DNA from 3 places in the Brevibacillus sp. RS1.1 genome. Region 3 is predicted to be linked to each of the others. Evidence: riboswitches for the same ligand, from Rfam matches in the RefSeq annotation. Region 3 holds a riboswitch; each other region holds the start of a gene.
The links. A riboswitch is a leader RNA that binds a small molecule or an ion and turns the genes downstream of it on or off. The one in region 3 is predicted to bind cyclic di-GMP.
Positions count from the first base shown of each region.

Region 1: linked by a shared signal. The riboswitch ahead of HP570_RS10490 (GNAT family N-acetyltransferase) and the one ahead of HP570_RS15920 (methyl-accepting chemotaxis protein) in region 3 are both predicted to bind cyclic di-GMP.
Region 2: linked by a shared signal. The riboswitch ahead of yfmT (benzaldehyde dehydrogenase) and the one ahead of HP570_RS15920 (methyl-accepting chemotaxis protein) in region 3 are both predicted to bind cyclic di-GMP.

Region 1 covers NZ_JABSVA010000002.1:1,041,694-1,047,836, reverse strand. Annotated here, with positions in the region: partial or broken gene HP570_RS10505 (protein prkA) at 1-32, shown strand, start outside; gene HP570_RS10500 (alpha/beta fold hydrolase) at 116-1,165, opposite strand; gene HP570_RS10495 (methyl-accepting chemotaxis protein) at 1,280-2,752, opposite strand; gene HP570_RS10490 (GNAT family N-acetyltransferase) at 2,754-3,308, opposite strand; cyclic di-GMP riboswitch class I at 3,500-3,583, opposite strand; gene HP570_RS10485 (hypothetical protein) at 4,026-4,211, shown strand; gene HP570_RS10480 (amino acid ABC transporter substrate-binding protein) at 4,452-5,228, shown strand; gene HP570_RS10475 (amino acid ABC transporter permease) at 5,302-5,961, shown strand; gene HP570_RS10470 (amino acid ABC transporter ATP-binding protein) at 5,976-6,143, shown strand, end outside.
Region 2 covers NZ_JABSVA010000007.1:81,596-87,738, reverse strand. Annotated here, with positions in the region: gene HP570_RS21275 (RsmB/NOP family class I SAM-dependent RNA methyltransferase) at 44-1,456, opposite strand; gene HP570_RS21270 (hypothetical protein) at 1,542-2,297, shown strand; gene HP570_RS21265 (methyl-accepting chemotaxis protein) at 2,322-3,257, shown strand; cyclic di-GMP riboswitch class I at 3,433-3,518, shown strand; gene yfmT (benzaldehyde dehydrogenase) at 3,604-5,061, shown strand; gene HP570_RS21255 (methyl-accepting chemotaxis protein) at 5,092-5,973, shown strand; gene HP570_RS21250 (M14 family metallopeptidase) at 6,036-6,143, opposite strand, start outside.
Region 3 covers NZ_JABSVA010000004.1:337,906-344,048, forward strand. Annotated here, with positions in the region: gene cshA (degradosome RNA helicase CshA) at 1-222, opposite strand, end outside; gene HP570_RS15915 (transporter substrate-binding domain-containing protein) at 474-1,331, opposite strand; gene HP570_RS15920 (methyl-accepting chemotaxis protein) at 1,446-3,419, opposite strand; cyclic di-GMP riboswitch class I at 3,493-3,593, opposite strand; gene HP570_RS15925 (formate--tetrahydrofolate ligase) at 3,729-5,357, opposite strand; gene HP570_RS15930 (FAD-binding oxidoreductase) at 5,505-6,143, opposite strand, start outside.

The sequences.
Region 1 (6,143 bases), on a different contig from region 3:
TGCGCTACGTGGGAAGCCTGTTGAACAGATGACAGAACGTTGGCGACATGAGGGGCACGTCATAATCAGTAGCGTGGAGAGCTAATGAGATGATCGCAAAATAAAACCGTCAGAGTCATGCCCTGACGGTTTTTCGAATGAGCTCGATAAACTCCTCTGCTTTCTCGATATGTGGAGCGTGCCCCACATTTTCCATGACAATCTCCTGATAGAAACCACCAGCGCGCTGATATTGTTCAAGCACGTCACGAATTTGGGAGACCATCGGCTGCGGGGGATATTCGTCTTCCCCCGGCCAGCCGGGGACATAGCCAAGCTTGCCCAGCGTACCGAAATCAGCCAGCGACTGATCCGAGACAATGGCATCATCTGCACCGCGAATCCATAAAATCGGACACTTCGGCTCCATCTGGACAATACCGGACAAATTTACGTATTTGGGAGAAATCGCATTCGTAATTCCTGTCGTTCCAGGAGCAACGCCGGGCCAGTCGTTTACGTATTCAAAGGTACCGGGGTAAAAGTCCTCTCCCGTTCTCGTAGAGAGTATGGCGCGCACATAACGGTCTTCCTGCTCTGGACCAACTTGGAATGGGGGCTTGAAATAAAGCTGATTCATGACATTGCGAGGACTGGAGGGAGATTCATTGCTCATATCCTTGGCTGCAATCCTTTTGACCAGCTCGGAGTTGACGGCTCCTCCACCTGAGCCCGAGAAGCTGCTGAAGCACGGGGTGCCAGCTATATCCTTGGTTCCACCAAAGCCGTAAGGGGACATAGGGGCGATGAGAATCAGAGAGCGGACTTCCTGCGGGTGATCGATGGCAAACTGCATCGCGATCCCGCCACCCAACGACCAGCCGGCAAGATGGACAGGTGTTGGCAAGTCCAATGCCCGAATAAACGAATGAAGGTCATCCGACCAGTCTCGCAAACCGCGTGTCGCATCAATGGGCAATGCTTCACTTGCTCCATAGCCTCGCATATCAGGTGCATATACACGGTACTGGTCACATAGCGCCGCAATGGTATCATCCCAGAATAAGTTAGCTGACGCATTGCCGTGGATGAGAAGGAGCGGTTCTCCTTCCGGTACGCCCGCTGTCAGGTAAGAAACGAGCAATCGATCGGTCTGAATCGTTTTGGTTTCGATTCGTGCATCCATCAATGATGTGCCTCCTTTCGAGTAATTTATATCAGAATATTCTTATTATATATCCATTCAGTTATAAAATGAAAAAAGAAAACAACCGCCATTGAAAAGGCGGTTGCAGGAAGGCTACATATGGAGACCACGCATTTGCTGTTCGATTTTCTCAAAGCCGCCAGAAACCTTAACGACTTCGTCTTTTTGCTCAGAAACGAGAACAAGCACTTCTTCCAGGCTCTCTTTGTTCTTGTCGGTAATATCGGCGTTGACTTCTACTTTTGCGCCAACTTCCTGAATCATGCTGTGAACATGGACGATGAACTCTTGCAGGTTCTTCGTTTTATCTGCGAAGTTTTGCATGTAGTTGTCTACATTGGTGAACATTTCTTGTACTTCGAGGATGCCCTCGCTATTTTTCTCAAAAGACGTCTGTGACTCGGAAATCATATCCGATACGAGCTTCATTTTTTCACGAATGGTCATGAGCAAGCTCGAGATCGACTCGGAGGATAGCTTGGAGGATTCAGCGAGCTTGCGTACTTCATCTGCTACGACAGCAAATCCTCGGCCGTGTTCACCTGCCCGAGACGCTTCAATCGTGGCATTGAGTGCCAACAGGTTGGTTTGTGCAGAAATATCGGAAATGGTTTGAATGATTTTCCCAATCGATTCGGTTTCTTTATTGAGCTCTTGAATCAGCTGGTTCGTACCTTGGATGTCCGTGATGAATCGTTCAAAGTCATTGCCGATGTTGCCAATGCGTTTTCCACTCTCGCTAGTGGCTTCTTTGGTCGATTCTACGTACTCATGCATCTCTGTAACAGAGCGGGTCATGTCCTCAACTTGCAGATTCGTCGAGCTCATTTCCCGACGCAGCTCATCCGTATTGCTAGTCTGGACCGTAAAGGACTCCATAATGTCTTGCAGGGAAGCGACGGTTTCGACAGCGCGAACATTTACACCATCTGTTACCTTGTTCAAATTCTCTTGATAGTCTTGCATAGAGGTGAGAGATTCATTAATTTGATCGAGAACACGTTGCAACGATTCCTTCGAGGCAATCGCTTCTTGCTTTTGTTGCTCACTTTCCTCTTGCAGTTTGTTATTGAATACAGCATGCATCATGCTCGTGATAGAGACGAAGCAGAAGGTGAGCAGGAAGTACATCAGGTCAAGATTGCTTGTCGAATGGAAAATCAATTCTCTCTGTGTCAGGAAGTAGTAAGAGACAATGCCTAATGTCGATACAATGGTTAAAATATTGATGAGTCGGTCTTGATAAATCCCCATGACGGCTACAAAGAACATAATGGTCATGATATTGATCATATGCGGGTCCAGTCCAACTACAATGAACATGAAGATCCCGATTACGACTAAGTTGAAGAACTTCATGAAGGGCGCTGCTTTTTCACGGAAGCTCGGGCGATTGGAGATGTAAGTAAAAGGTGCCAGCACGCCATACAAAATACCCAGTATTGTGAAAACGAATGTGTACGAGACGCCTAGAAAGAGGTTTAAGACCTGAACAACTGTAATAATACTTGCGAATACGATTACGACCCAATTGTTTCTTCTTCTCAATAGATCAATGTTATCCATGTTACCCACCTACCTCGACTTTTACTTGATTGGACGACGACGAATTGTACCAGGAATATTTCGGATCGTGCTTATTGTCATAGACATCTTTTAGATGAAAGAGGGTCGGAATGGCATCGGCCCCTTTGTAAAAGACGATATCTTTGGTCTGAATCGCCTTTACTTGATACTTCGTGTTAATAAATTTAAAAAAAGTTGGATCTGCTACCCCGATTGCGTGGGTATAACCATGCTTTTCAGCGTAATCTATCATCAAGCAAATTCCTTTTTGCCCTAGTTGTCCACGGTATTTTGGCAAAACAGCGAGACTGTCTACCTCCATTACTTTCATATCTTCTGTAACAACATCCTGAAATAGTGATTTTATATAAGCACTTGATTTGGAAAAGGGCGTCATTTCAAATGTTCCACCTGCTTCACCATCATCGGCAAGTAGGAGGAATTGTGCGGAGCCTTCTTTCGCGTACTCCATCTCGAAGCCCATGCTTGTCCATACTGTTTCTTTGATTTCATGAAATTTAGCTAACTCTTGTACGGTTTCTACTTGTTTGTACATAACTTCTCCACTCCATCGTTTTCTGATTACCGTGTTGTGTATGTTTGACGTCCCAAAAGTTATGTTTTTCCATTCTGTTGCAAAAATGAGAGTGCTTTCATCCCCCTTTCAAAAAACGAAACACAAAAAAAGGCCGTTCCATCGAAATGGAACAACCGAAGCTACCAACATCAAAATAATTGTTCCAAGATGATGGCAACCCGGCTATCATGGTCAAAGACTGTAGACCCGTGGTTTTGCGTCGCCACCTTTCGATGACTTTGCCTTTTGCATTTATTAGCAAAACTTGTAAAAGTGTGTCGAATTTTGCTGGACATAATCATGCAAAATATAAGACAAAAGATATACTTTGTCAAGTTTTGGTAGGGTAAAGAAACTAATTGTTCATAAAGTATAGACGAACAAAAAACCATTTGTGATATCAACTAGTCCTTCATTCATAGGCGTTAGGTTAGGGTACGCAGAATGTCTAAAACTTCGGTAGGCTCCATTCGGCTTTGTTGCCTTCCCCAAGGATATCGAATGTGAACTGTTGCCCATCTAAATTTACTTTATATAAAGGTACTTTCCCCTGTTTGATGAAAGAGAAACCTTCTGAAAAAGTTTTTGGTGTTTGAATGCACGTAGCTGCTCAGGAGTTGAAAGGAATACATAAAAATCACCCGTAACAAAAATTTTCCAACCATCCGATAACTAGAAGGAATAGGAGGGGATATTATGAAGGAAGCAAAAGTGATTCAATTCTACTTTTCCGGAGGCGGTGAAACGATTAGCATCGAATCCACGGAACCGGAAGAGATCATTCAAATGGTCGCTAATCAAAACGACGGATGGCTCCAGTATGATGATGTTGTCATCAACGTGAGAAATGTTTCATATATCAAAGTGTGCAATCAGGCGTAAGGATAGGGAGCGGATGTATATAGCTCCAACACGAAAAAGCTCTCCATTGAATGCGGAGGGCTTTTTCGTGTTGGAGGTAGCCGGGCATTTTCCCCAATTATTTGGCGTATATTTCTAAGGTGCTTTTGTTTACTAAAGTATCGACTATTCCTTGCTAATATGCTATCATGATACCTTGTTAACGTATTACCACTTTATCAGAGTAAAATATAGAGCAGGGAAACGAGGGGGATCATCACGATGAAGAAAATAGCATGGATGTCATTGTTGTTGGGTGCGGTGGTTTCGTTGGTAGTGGGCTGTTCCAGCGCAAAAACTGGCGCTGACGCAAATAAGCTGATTATCGGAATTGATGATAAGTTTGCACCGATGGGTTTCCGGGATGAGAAAAATGAGCTAGTCGGTTTTGATATTGATTATGCACGTGCAGCTGGCGAAAAAATGGGAAAACAAGTTGAGTTTCAAACAATCGACTGGAGTGCAAAAGAGTCTGAACTAAACAGTGGTCGTATTGACTTGATCTGGAATGGATATACGATTACAGATGAGAGAAAAGGGAAGGTTCTCTTTACCAAGCCTTATCTGAAAAACGCACAAGTAGTGGTCACGAAGGCAAATAGCAACTTGACCAAGCTGTCAGACTTGGCTGGTAAAGCAATTGGTTTGCAAAAGCTGTCTTCCGCAGCTGACGCGATTAATGCGAGTGATATCAAAAATCAGGTCCAATCGATTACCGAGTTCCCTGATAACGTACTGGCACTGAGTGATTTGAAGATCGGTCGTGTAGAAGCAGTCGTCATCGACCAGATTGTGGCCGATTACTATATGGCAAAAGAGCCGGGAGCATTTAAGCAGTTAGAAGAATCGCTGTCTCCTGAGGAATATGGAATTGGCGTCAAAAAAGGCAACGAGGCATTGCAAAAAGAGCTGCAAAAAGCACTGGATGCAATGAATCAGGATGGTACAGCTGCAAAAATATCGGAAAAATGGTTCGGCGAAAATCGTGTATTGAAATAAGCAGAACAGCGATGGCTTCGCCGCATGATTGGCGAAGCCACGCTTTTATTTTCAGGATTAGGAGCATACCAAGATGAGCGTAGACTACATTCTCTCCATTACGAAGCCCATGCTAGAAGGGGCGCAGATGACGGTGCTGTTGTTTCTCATCGCCATTCTGCTTTCCATTCCATTAGGTTTTCTGATCACCTTACTGGCAAAGAGCAGTAATAAGGCGCTGGCCTGGCTCGCGCATACGTATGTATATGTGATGCGTGGGACGCCTCTCTTATTGCAGCTGTTGTTTATTTGCTTCGGGCTGCCTCTCTTGCCCGTAGTGGGAGATTATTTGGTGATGGATCGGTTCGTCGCTGCATGTGTCGGTTTCGTGCTGAATTACGCAGCGTATTTCGCGGAGATTTTCCGTGGAGGACTGCTGTCGATCGACAAAGGACAGTACGAAGCGGCGCAGGTACTCGGCTTTAGCAAATGGCAGACAACCAACAAGATTATTTTGCCGCAAATGTTTCGCGTGGCTTTACCTGCCGTCGCAAATGAATCAATTACCCTTGTAAAAGACACAGCGCTGCTCTATGCAGTTGCCGTTCCAGAATTGCTTCACTTTGCACAAACGGCTGTGAATCGTGACTTTACCATCGTTCCGTTTTTTATTGCCGGAATCATTTATTTGTTGATGACGCTATTGTTGACGTTATTCTTTAAGTGGCTGGAAAAAAGGTTCAAATTCGAATAAAGGGCTGGCGCAATATGGATATCATTCAAGTATCGAATCTAAAGAAATCGTTTGGCAATCAGGAAGTTTTGCGAGATGTCTCGTTTTCGGTGAAAAAGAACGAAGTCGTGGCAGTAATCGGGCCTTCTGGCTCCGGTAAAAGCACGATGCTGCGCAGCTTGGTCAACCTCGAGCAGGTGAAT
Region 2 (6,143 bases), on a different contig from region 3:
CATTTCGTGTAGCTTTGTGGGCTTTTTTATTTTGGATGGAAATCTACAACCAGCGTAGACCTTTTGGATAATGATTTTTGAGTTGCCCCTCTGATTGCTTGCCCCAACCGATGGAGAATCCCTCTACAGTAACCAGCGTCCAACCACTTTCCCCTTCACGCGTGAGCGCTTCTCCTTTTAAGTACCGCAACAGTTCAGGATCGTCCGCGCCATACGAAGCGACACGGGCTGCCTCCGCAGGAGAGAGAGCGAGTGCCAAGGCGTGGGCAGGTTCAAATCTGTTCTTCTTTACCGTTCCTAGATGCAGACCGACGCGCGCGACCTTGAGCTTGTCCCAGTCGAGCTCGGGGGCAGGTGAGTAGTAGAGCTGCTCGCCAAATAAAAGAAAGGCAGACTCATCTTCAAATGGTTTGGAAAGCGCAGGGAGTGCTTCGGCTGCGAATGTACGCCAGGCTGCCAAGGCTTCTTTTCGACCTGCCGGAGCTGATTTTGCCGCACGCTTTTCTTTACGCTTCCCGGAAGGTTCATGAACTTCAGCGGTCTCACTCTTTTGCAGCTTGGCGAGGTAATGACCTTCTCCCTGTAGACGATGAGGCCACAATCTGGCTGTCTGGGTGAGCTGCTCGTTTTGCGGCGAGGCCCACTCGGGTTGACCAGCAGAAAAGCAATCTGCATGTGGCAGCGGGACGATCTCAAATTCCGGGTGACGGCCGAGGAAATTAACTAGGGACTGCTCGTTTTCCAACGGAGCGAATGTGCAGGTGGAGTAGACCAACGTCCCGCCTGGCTTCAGCATAGCAGCGGCCGCCTCGAGAATATCGCCTTGCATGACATGGCACTCCGTTACTTTTGCTGGGCTCCAGTCTTCGATTGCTTCGGGCAGCTTGCGAAACATTCCTTCGCCAGAGCAAGGAGCGTCTACTAAAATTCGGTCAAAAAACTGAGGGAATCGCTCCTGTAAGCGTTCGGGCGTTTCGTTGGTCACGACGGCATTGGTCACGCCGCAGCGCTCCAGATTTTCTGACAAGGCTTTTGCCCGAACAGGATGGATTTCGTTTGCCACGAGCATTCCTTGTCCATGCAAAAACGCTGCAAGCTGCGTCGATTTTCCCCCTGGCGCTGCACACAGGTCGAGGATTCGCTCACCAGGTTGTGCACCGAGTGCTTCGGCAGCGGACATCGCGCTTGGCTCCTGCAAATAATACATGCCAGCGGAGTGAAAAGGATGCTTGCCGGGACGAGCAGGCTTTTTGTAGCGAAACCCGTTTTCGCACCAAGGGACTGCTTCTACAGCAAACGGCGAGATTTTCAAAAAATCGTCACGCTCCACCTTCAACGGATTGACTCGCAAGCCGTGTGTCACAGGCTGATCATACGAGGAAACGAAGGCCTCATAGTCGTGTCCGAGCAAGGTTTTCATGCGCTCGATAAATGGTGTTGGTAAATTTTTTGTCATAACAGCCTCCGATGTCAGATTTTGGCCCCATGTGAAAGGAAAAGATAGAATCATGGCGAATCATAGAGAATGAGGTGAGAGCATTATGGAAGGATCCCGTGCAAAACGCTACCGCTCCCGGCGGAGGAATGACTCGGAAGTAAGCCGGTTTTGGATCATGGGGTTGTTGTTCTCACTGCTGGTGCTCGCTTTTGAATTCTTTATCGAAATACCCGCCGATGCAGATTGGCTGACCGATATGGAGATGGCTTTGTTTTCTGCCAGCTTTACGTTGCTTGCCTTTTATCTGCTCGGACTTACCTTTGCCTTTTCACGCCACCAAAAGGCAGGGAAGATCAATCACCAAATCATCATCTATGTATGGTTGGGTGCGATCTTGTTTCACTTGTTCCTGCTCATCAGCAATTTGTCCAATCAGCATGTGTACAAGGCAGGGATCATTCTATTTTTAGGACCATTGTTTTTAACTGTCTACCATTTTATCACGTACTTGGCAGCTTTGCGCGAGGAGCGTGAGGAGCAGGAGGCAGCTACAACAGCTACGCTCGAGCGTACGGCCTACCAGATGATTCTGGAGGGTGGGCGTGTATACAGCGAGCTGAGTCGCCTGAAAACAGAATATCCAGAAGTGGAGCAAATGCTTCGTGCCAACGATTTTCACGATAAACTGGAGCGCTATGCTTTGGAAATGCAGCAGTATTTGCAGGTGAAGCATTTTGAGCGTAAAGACGTGGAGCTCTTGGAGGGTCACTATTATTTCTTGGAAAACTTGCTGAGCTTGGCGAAACAACATCCGGGAATAATCGAGTCCCGCGTATATAGCCGCCGAGGTGACAATTGATGGGTACAAAGGAGAGGGAAGCGGATGTTTTGGAAAAAAGACAAAGGCCTGGCAGAAAAAGAGACAGCAGCGACGACAGCCACAACCACAATGGCAGGACAGCAAGACGCATGGAAACATGAGCTTCGCGGTCTTTACGAACAGATGGGTGCAATCCTCGCTTCGGACCAAGCAATGAACGCCGATTCCGATCAAATGGTGCGATTGGTGACGAGGATGAAGCGTGCCGTAGAGAATATCCAGGCCATTAATGAGCGGGATGATGAATCTGCGAGCCAGTTGTCGGTTCGAGGAGAGCGCCTGACAGACATCTGCAAACAATCGGTAGCGCGTGCAGATGAAGGCAATAAGGCTATGACGGACGTTGTGGAAGTCATGAGCCTGCTCGACAAAGAATCGGTTCATACGTCCAAGTCCATGAGCCTCTTGGAAGAGCGTTCTTCGGAAATTACGAGTATTGTCAAGGTAATCAGCGATATTACGAATCAGACTAACCTTCTCGCTCTGAATGCAGCGATAGAAGCTGCACGTGCGGGGGAACAAGGCCGAGGCTTTGCTGTCGTAGCGGATGAAGTACGGAAGCTGGCAGAGATGACAGCGAACTCGACCAAGACGATTGCGGAATTGATCGGCAAGATTCAAGAAGAAATCAAAGAAGCATTGTCCAACAGTGAAAAAAGCAGCAGTGCGATCAAAAATGGACTTTCCATCAGCAAGGATGCTGCACAGAAGACGGATCAGATCGCGAACGCTTTCCAGGTACTGAACGTCGAAGTGGCGGGTGTGATGGAAATCATCGCGCATCAAAAGCGTTTTGCTGACGATGTGTCCCAGCAGGTAAGTGAGGCAAAGGGCTTACTGGACGAGCTGAATGAAGGCATCACCAAGCACGTAAGAGACGCCAACGCGGTAGAGCAAATGCTCGCGACGAGCGTAAAGGATGTCAAAAAGTTATTGTGATCATGAGGAAGAAAAATCAGGAGTCCGTATCCAAGCGATGCGGACTTTTTGATATTTGTTCTTTCCTTTCACGAAATATTTACATGTTTACGTTTGACTATTCGAAATGGAGTACTATAATCAAAGTATGTTTCTCCATATCTTTCCTTTTTTCGACAAAATCTTATCAGCATTCGCTATGAATGGGCAAACCCATTGAAAAGTGGGGACGCAAAGCCACGGGCCTAATGTACACGTTACGATGGCAGCCGGGTTGCCAACGAGCAGTGTATTTTGCTGTTTTAGTATGACGGCTCCTTTCATGCGAAAGGGGCCTCTTTATTTTTCAAAAGGGAGTGGTTGTAGCATGTCAATCCTTCAAACACTGGACAAGCAGTACATCAATGGGGAGTGGCGCGACGGACTTGGCGCGAAGACATTGCAAGATATCAACCCTTACAACGGGGAAGTCATCGCAGAATTCAAAATGGCAAATCTGGAGGATATCGACGCGGCTTACAAGGCGGCAGCCAACGCGAAAAAAGAGTGGGATGAAGTGAATGCCTATACCAAATCCCGAATGTTGGAGCGTGCAGTTCGCTATATCGAAGAGCATGAAGAAGAAATCATTCAGATCATCATTCGTGAACTAGGTGGAACCCGACTGAAGGCATTTTTTGAGATCGGGCTTGTCAAGGATATTATTCGCGAGGCGGCTACGTTCCCTGTACGTATGGAAGGAAAAATTCTCCCTTCTCCCGTAGACGGAAAGGAAAATCGTTTGTATCGGATTCCCGCAGGAGTTGTCGGTGTCATCAGTCCGTTCAACTTCCCGTTCTATCTGTCGATGAAGTCCGTAGCTCCAGCTCTTGGCGCGGGCAACGGTGTCGTCCTCAAACCGCATGAGCACACGCCAATCACGGGTGGGACTCTCATCGCGAAAATTTTTGAAGAAGTAGGTCTGCCCAAAGGCTTGATCAACGTCGTTGTAACGGATATTGCTGAAATTGGCGATGGGTTTGTCTCCCACCCGATTCCGCGCATCCTTTCGTTTACAGGCTCTAGCCAAGTAGGAAGCCATATCGCGCAAGTGGCAGCGAAGCATTTCAAGAAGGCGATTTTGGAGCTAGGTGGCAATAGTGCCCTGATTGTTTTGGAGGATGCGGATCTCCAGTATGCCGTCAATGCAGCGGTATTCAGCCGCTTTACCCACCAAGGTCAGATTTGCATGTCGGCTAACCGGGTTCTGGTTCACCAAGATGTATACGATAAATTCCTCGATCTGTATGTGGAAAAAGTATCTGGTCTCAAGGTAGGCGACCCAAATGATCCAGACACGGTAATCGGTCCACTCATCAATCAACGGCAAGTCGCCAACCTGATGGCAACGATCGATGAGGCGATACGCGAAGGAGCCGTTCCTGCACTGAAAGGGGAAGTAAAAGGAAACGTGGTCGAGCCGATTGTTTTGACAGGAGTGACCACAGACATGTCCATTGCATCGAAAGAGCTGTTTGGTCCGGCTGTTTGCATCATGTCGTTTGCTTCCGAGGAAGAAGCAATTCGTATGGCGAACGAGACACCATTTGGATTGTCCGGGGCGATTCATACCCGCGATCTGGAGAGAGGTGCCCAGATGGCCAAGCGCATTGAGACCGGCATGATTCATATCAACGATGGAACGATCAATGACGAACCAATTGTGGCGTTCGGCGGTGAAAAGCATTCCGGATTGGGACGCTTGAATGGTCAATGGAGCCTAGAAGAGTTTACTACGCTAAAATGGATTTCGGTTCAGCACAAGAAGCGTCAATTTCCGTACTAATGCTAGCAAAAGATAGAGGTGAAGAGGGTCATGAACGGATACGAAGGATGGAACGAAACAGAAGCCTCCGAAAAGGGGAAAAATGCAGAACTTCTCGAGGCTTTCATCAAGGTTGCTCCCTATTTAAATGATTTGCTCAACGATGACATTACCATTGGGGTCTACGACACGGAAAAGCTATTGCGCAATGTGCCTGCCCAAACATTTTCCCTGCAGGTAAAGTCTGGTGATCCACTCCAGGAGGGAGATGTGATCACCAACGCGATTCAAAAAAACACCAAGCAGGCGATGATGGTTCCCAAGGAATTATTTGGTTTTCCTCTCGTCGCACGGGCGATCCCCTTGCATGATCACACGGGAAAAGTTATCGGCGGTGTTGGCATTGGTTCGAGTATGGAGCGAGCCAATGAGCTGTATGAAATTGCCGCAAATCTCTCGAGCGTCGTCGAGCAGGTCAGTGCCACCACACACGAGATGGCCGTGCAGATCGGGAATTTGAACGAGCAAATGAAGGCGATCTCAGAGCAAGCCAATGATGTGAGCCAAAGTACAACTGAGATCGAGCAAATTACACTCGCCGTGAAAAAAATCGCTGATCAAAGTAACATTTTGGGACTAAATGCGAGCATTGAGGCTGCGAGAGTAGGAGATGCAGGGCGTGGATTCGCTGTCGTCGCGAATGAGGTTCGCAATATGGCGACAGATTCACGGACGAATGCAGACAAAATCAAGCAAACCACGGATTCCATCCGGGATTTGATAACCCTGCTACAAAATTCGATTGAATTGATCAATCAAACCATGGAGAGTCAGGCAGCCGCTACGGAGGAAATTTCTGCGACGATGGTCGAAGTGAGCGACAATACGAATAAGCTAGCAGGGCTTGCCCAAGAAGTGTTTGAAATAAAGTAAGCCCATACATGTAACAAAATTCCCTTCTCAGGAGTCTAACTCTAGAGAGGGGAATTTTTCCTTTAGTTCTTATTTGTAGTGGGTAGTGGATGCTCCAGCATATAGCGATACACCGGTACTTCATCGCCCTTTTCAACGGGCAGGAAGTTAAACGTGACGTAGCTGTCCAC
Region 3 (6,143 bases):
AACCCCTTGAATATTTCCGCTTGTTTCATCCATGCGTTCAATCAGCGGAATACCAAATGCAGCCGTTTTACCTGTACCTGTTTGTGCTTGACCGATCAGGTCACGACCTTGCAGTGCTACAGGGACCGTTTGATCCTGAATCGCTGTAGCTTCTTCGAAACCCATGTTGCTCAAAGCTCTAACAATGGAGTGGTGTAAGCCAAAATCATTAAAAGTCGCCAATGAATGTCAGTCTCCTTTATCAATACCTTCATCTATAAAATTCTCAAAAAAAAGGGCACTATTCCTTACGATCCGGAACATGCCCTTTTATCCCGATTGTACGTAGCGCCCTAAAGAACATAGCTGTAATCGTACCATGCAATGACCAAAAAAGCAAACAGCTTATATACCCAAATTGTTTGATTTTTTGGTGATGAATCTTGTAAAAATAACAAAGCAGCCCAGAATCAGGCTGCTTGTCTGTTATTCGACTATTTTACCCATTTGTTGTAAAGCTCATCAAACTTCCCTTGCAGTTTCATTTCATCCATCCACAGATCCAAGTAGTTAGCGAAAATCGTATCTCCACGGTGAATCATGTACGCTTTTTCACTCTTTGTGAACGGGTTGTCGGTCAGAGCAGCGTACAGACGGGAATCTGCTTTGGAATATACAAGCGCTTCCAGCGTATCCGTGATCATCACATCGTATTTACCGCTTGCTACCAGACCAGGAATGTCGAGGTTGTTTTGTTCAACCGTCACAGTTGCTTTTGTCAGGTGCTCACGAACGAATTTCTCGTTGGTGCCGCCTGGATTCACACCAATGCGCACCTCTGGCTTGTTGATGTCTGCTACACTCTTGTACTTGTCTTTGTCTTCTGCACGGATGAGTGGAGCTTTACCGAACATAATATAAGGATCGCTCATATGCGCTTTTTTCTGACGGTCTGTGTTGCGCGTAACGCCTCCGACAGCAATATCGAATTTATTTGCCAACAAATCATCCATCAGTGTCGGCCAAGAGGTTTGGACAAAACGCGCCTCTACTCCCAGGCTTTTTGCGAATTCCTTCATCGCATCGATATCGTAACCTTCGAATTGGTTTGTTTTCGGATTCAAATATGTAAACGGTTTGTAGTCACCTGGAGTACCTACGAGGATGTAGCCTCTCGCAATGATTTCGTCCAAACGAGACTCAAACTTCTTCACTTGTGGTTTTTTAGCAGCTTCAGCCGCTACAGTTTGGACAGGCTTAACCGCTGTTGCGGCAAAAGCACCTGTTCCTGATGTCATGAGCATAGTTGCAGCGAGTGTGCTCGCCAAGATTGTTTGTGTGATTTTTTTCATCTGGGTTCTCCTCCTGTTAAACGGTAATGAATTTAGTTATAGAAACAAACTCCATCATCCCCTAATGGCATCCCCCCTTTCAAAAAGAGGACTTACAACCTGATGAGCTGCTTCTTACACCGTAAACCTGCCGATTCCTTGCTGTAATTCTTCCGCCACTGCGTTCAAATGCTCGACAGACTTGCCAATTTCTTGGATGGCTTGAAGCTGCTCTTCGGTTGCCCTTGCCACTGTTTGCGCGTCGAGTGAAGCATGCTTTGCAATGGTATGCATTTCATCTACAGAAGCACTCACCTGTTGGGAGCCTGCTGACATTTGCTCAGATGCTGCGGATACTTCCAAAATGTGCGCGGCAACGTTCCGGGAAGATTCCAAAATATGCTCGAAGATTTCGCGAACCTCTTCGACCAGTTGGATACCTTGCTGTGCGTTTTGGTTCCCCTCGGTCATAACCTCTACTGCGTGATGAGTATCCTGCTGGATTTCCCCGATCAGCATTGCAATTTTCGATGCGGATTCCTCGGATTGGTTCGCCAGTTTTTTCACTTCACCAGCAACTACAGCAAACCCACGTCCATGCTCGCCAGCACGTGCTGCCTCAATCGAAGCGTTCAAGGCAAGCAAATTGATTTGCGAGGTCAACTGACTGATCGTATCGAGAATGCCTTCGATTTCTTTGGAGCGATTGTTGAGCTGCTCGATGGCTACAGTCGCCTTCGAAGTTCCCTCCCCAATGCTTCCCATCTGGCGAACTGCCTGCTCTACCACAGCAGTCCCTTGCTCAGCCTGCTCTGTTGCGATCTGGGCAGCCTCAGAAACATGTGCAGACGTCTCTGCGATTTTCACGATGCCTGCTGCCATGTCAGTCATCGACAATGCGACTTCCTGCGAGCTGGATGCCTGCGCCTCTGCTCCCTCAGAAATCTGTTCGATAGACAAGCCGATTTGGTTGATGTTTTCCGTTGCTTGTTTAATACCTTCGGATACTTCCTGACTAAAACGCTGAACTTGATCAGACGACAGTGATACGTCTTCGATCAAATTTTTCAAGTGTGATACCGTCTGGTTAAAGTCACGGGACAGAACCGCAATCTCGTCTTTTCCGTCAACCGTTACGGTCTCTTTCAAGTTACCCTGCGCCACTACATTTACTGCGTGATTCAGACGCTCAATTGGTTTCACCATGCGTACAGCCAAGAAATAAACGAGGACAACCCCAAGCCCCAATACGATGAGGGAAATAACCGTCAATCGGACTAACAGTTGATCGACAGGCGCATGCAGCTCAGCTACGGGTGCAGTGATGTATACCCCCCAGTTCAAATTGGTTGGCGCATAGGAAGCAAATCGCTCTGTATTCTCGTATTCGTATTGGGCGATTCCATGATTCCCTTGCTTGATATCTTCAAAAGCAGTCTGAAGTTGAAGAATCCCCATATTGAGAATGGATTCCTTCAGAATGTACTCGCTATTCGGATGATAAATAAATGTTCCTGTTTTGCTTACTAAAAAGGCGTAACCTAATTCGCCAAATTTCTCTTCAGACACCTTTTTTTGGATCTCATTGATTGGAATCGTAGAACCGATGTAACCGTATTGACGGTTGTCCTTCATCAATGGAACGACCAGTGTCACGATGTTATTCCCTGTCCGCTTCGAAACGACTGGCTCAGAGACAACAACCTTCCCTTCCCCTTTGCTGGCTTCCTTAATATGCGGACGATCTGAGATGTCGGTCACTTCACCCTTGAAATTGATCACTTTCTTACCGCTTAAGTCATGCGAAAAGAAGAACGTCTCAAACTCGGGGTTTTTCTTTTGGGCTTCTTGAATGAGTTTCAGGTCTTGTTCGACATTTTGATCTGCCGACATCAACCCTCCTATCGCTCTTACAATCTCAATTTTCTCTTGAAAGAAACCATCGATACGAATCGAGAGATTGCTAGCTGACAGCTCAGCTTCTTTGTCCAGACTGTTTGCCAAAAGGTTGGAAGCACTCCAATAGCTTGCACCGCAAACCGTACCCAAACTTATCACCAACAGCAGGCACAAAACGATAATTAGCTTATTCTTCAAACTATTTTTCATACCGAATCCCTTCTCCCTTCTCTTTTTTTCAACAAAAAAAAGACTGCCCACCGACAGCCCATCATGACTACGGTATGGCAACCCGGCTGTCCTAGCTGCGAAAGTCATTTAACCTTCGTCCTTAGACCCGTGGCTTTGCGTCCCTGCCTTTCAGCAAGTTTGCCTTTGTCATTCCTTGTTGTTTTTCAATTAAGTTCACTTTTTTTCAATCTCACCTTTCATTTCCCATAACTTTCTGCGAATAAACCTCAAAATGGAAAAAAAGCTGACAACCTTTTACAGCTGTCAGCTTTTTGTCACACTTTTTGATTAGCTTAATCCAATCACGTGGCCTTCCTCGTCTACATATAACGATTCCGCAGCCGGCTTTTTCGGGAGGCCTGGCATGGTAACCAAGCTTCCGGTCAGTGCCACGATGAAACCAGCTCCTGCTGATATGCGCACTTCGCTCACATGAATCGTGAAGTCTACAGGTGCCCCCAACAGATCAGCGCGATCCGTAAAAGAGTACGGTGTTTTCGCCATGCACACAGGCAGATGGGACATGCCCATTTCTTCTACCTTTTGCATCGTTTTTAATGCCAACGGCGAAAAGACAACTCCTGATCCACGGTATACTTCTTTCACGACAGTCTCAATCTTGTCTTTAATGCTGAGGCCTTCCTCATACAAGAATCGGAAGGACGAAGGCAGCTCTGCTGCTCGAATTACTTTTTCAGCCAGCTCGACACCGCCTGCTCCTCCTTCTGCCCACACTTTAGAGAGCGCTGCTTCGGCTCCAGCCGCTTGGCACAGCGCAATGACAGCATCAATCTCTGCTTGGGTATCTGTCGCAAAATGATTGATGGCCACCACTGCTGGCACACCGAACTTCTGTAAGTTTTCCAGATGTCGCTTGACGTTTTCGAAGCCTTTTTCCAGAGCAGACAAGTTCTCCACTGCCAAGTCAGGTACTTTTACCCCGCCGTTGTATTTCAACGAACGAACCGTAATGACCACGACAGCAGCCGATGGAGTCAGACCTGCTTTTCTGCACTTGATGTCAAAAAACTTCTCGGCCCCCAAGTCGGCACCAAATCCAGCCTCTGTTACGACGTAATCTGCCAGCTTCAAGGCCATTTTGGTTCCGATCACACTGCTGCACCCATGTGCGATATTGGCAAAAGGTCCACCGTGAATGATGACCGGGGTTCCCTCGATTGTCTGTACGAGATTGGGCTTGATAGCTTCCTTCAAGAGAACGCACATCGCATCAACCGCGTTGATTTCTTCTGCCCGTACAGGCTGATCATTGAAATCGTAGCCAATAATGATACGGTTCAACCGCTCGCGCAAGTCTGCTAGATTCTCACTCAAGCATAAGATCGCCATGATTTCCGACGCTGTCGTAATCATGAAGCCATCCTCACGCGTCATTCCATTGCCCTCACCCAGACCAACCACGATGTTTCGCAGTGCGCGGTCGTTCATGTCCATAGCTCGTTTCCAGACGATTTTCTTTGGATTGAGTCCGCGCGGATTGCCATGGAAAATATGATTGTCGATCATCGCTGCCAACAAGTTATGTGCAGCTGTAATCGCGTGAATGTCCCCTGTAAAATGCAGGTTAATTTCATCAGCAGGGAGAATTTGTGCCTGGCCGCTTCCAGTTGCGCCTCCTTTGATCCCCATGCAAGGACCCAAGGACGGCTCGCGAAGTGCTGCCATTGTTTTCTTCCCGAGATGATTTAAAGATTGTGACAGACCAATCGTCGTGAGCGTCTTGCCTGCTCCCGCCGGATTGGGGTTCATCGCTGTAACAAGAATCAGTTTGCCATCAGGGCGATCCTTCACTTGCTCCCATAGTTCATCTGATAGTTTGGCTTTATATTTTCCGTATAGCTCCAAATGCTGTTCTTCGATACCTGCACTTTTGGCAATTTCAACAATAGACTTCATTTTTGCCTCCCTGCCACACCAGAATGTAATGCACCAGTTACCAATCTTCTACATTCTGCATAATCATCCTTTCTCCTCTCCTCTTCGACACATTACGCAAAAGAAAAAGCCCACATTCCGACAAACGTTCAGAATGCAGGCTCTCTGTTATTTCCCGAAAATTTTTCCTGGATTCAAGATGCCGTTCGGGTCCAGCACATGCTTCATGGCTTGCATGACGTCCAGTGCTTCTCCATGTTCCTTGCGCTGGTATTTGATTTTCCCCACACCCACACCATGTTCCCCGGTGCAGGTTCCTCCCCGACTCAATGCGTACTCCACCAGATGGGCATTTACTTCCTCGGCAAGCGCAACTTCTTCGGGGTCATTCAGGTCGATCATTAGGATGGCGTGATAGTTCCCATCCCCGACATGCCCTGCAATCGCACCATCCAGCCCAGCGCGATCAATGGCTTGTCGGGCGTCCACAATGGCTCCTGCCAGCTCGGAAATCGGCAAGCAAACATCTGTCACCATCAGCTTTTTCCCGGGGGATTTGTGCAGGAAGGCATACGCCAGGTTATGACGTGCGTCCCAGAGCTGCGCCCTCGCTTTGGAATCGGTTTCAAAGAGAAACTGTGTGCAGCCATGTCCATCGGCGATGTTCTGCGCGAAGTCGATATCATACGCGAGCCCTTGTTCACTGCCGTGGAACTCGATAAACAGCGTCGGTGCTTCCGGGTAGCTCGTTTCTTTGTACAGATTCACTTGTTGGATGGAACGTTCATCAACCAGCTCGATTCGCGC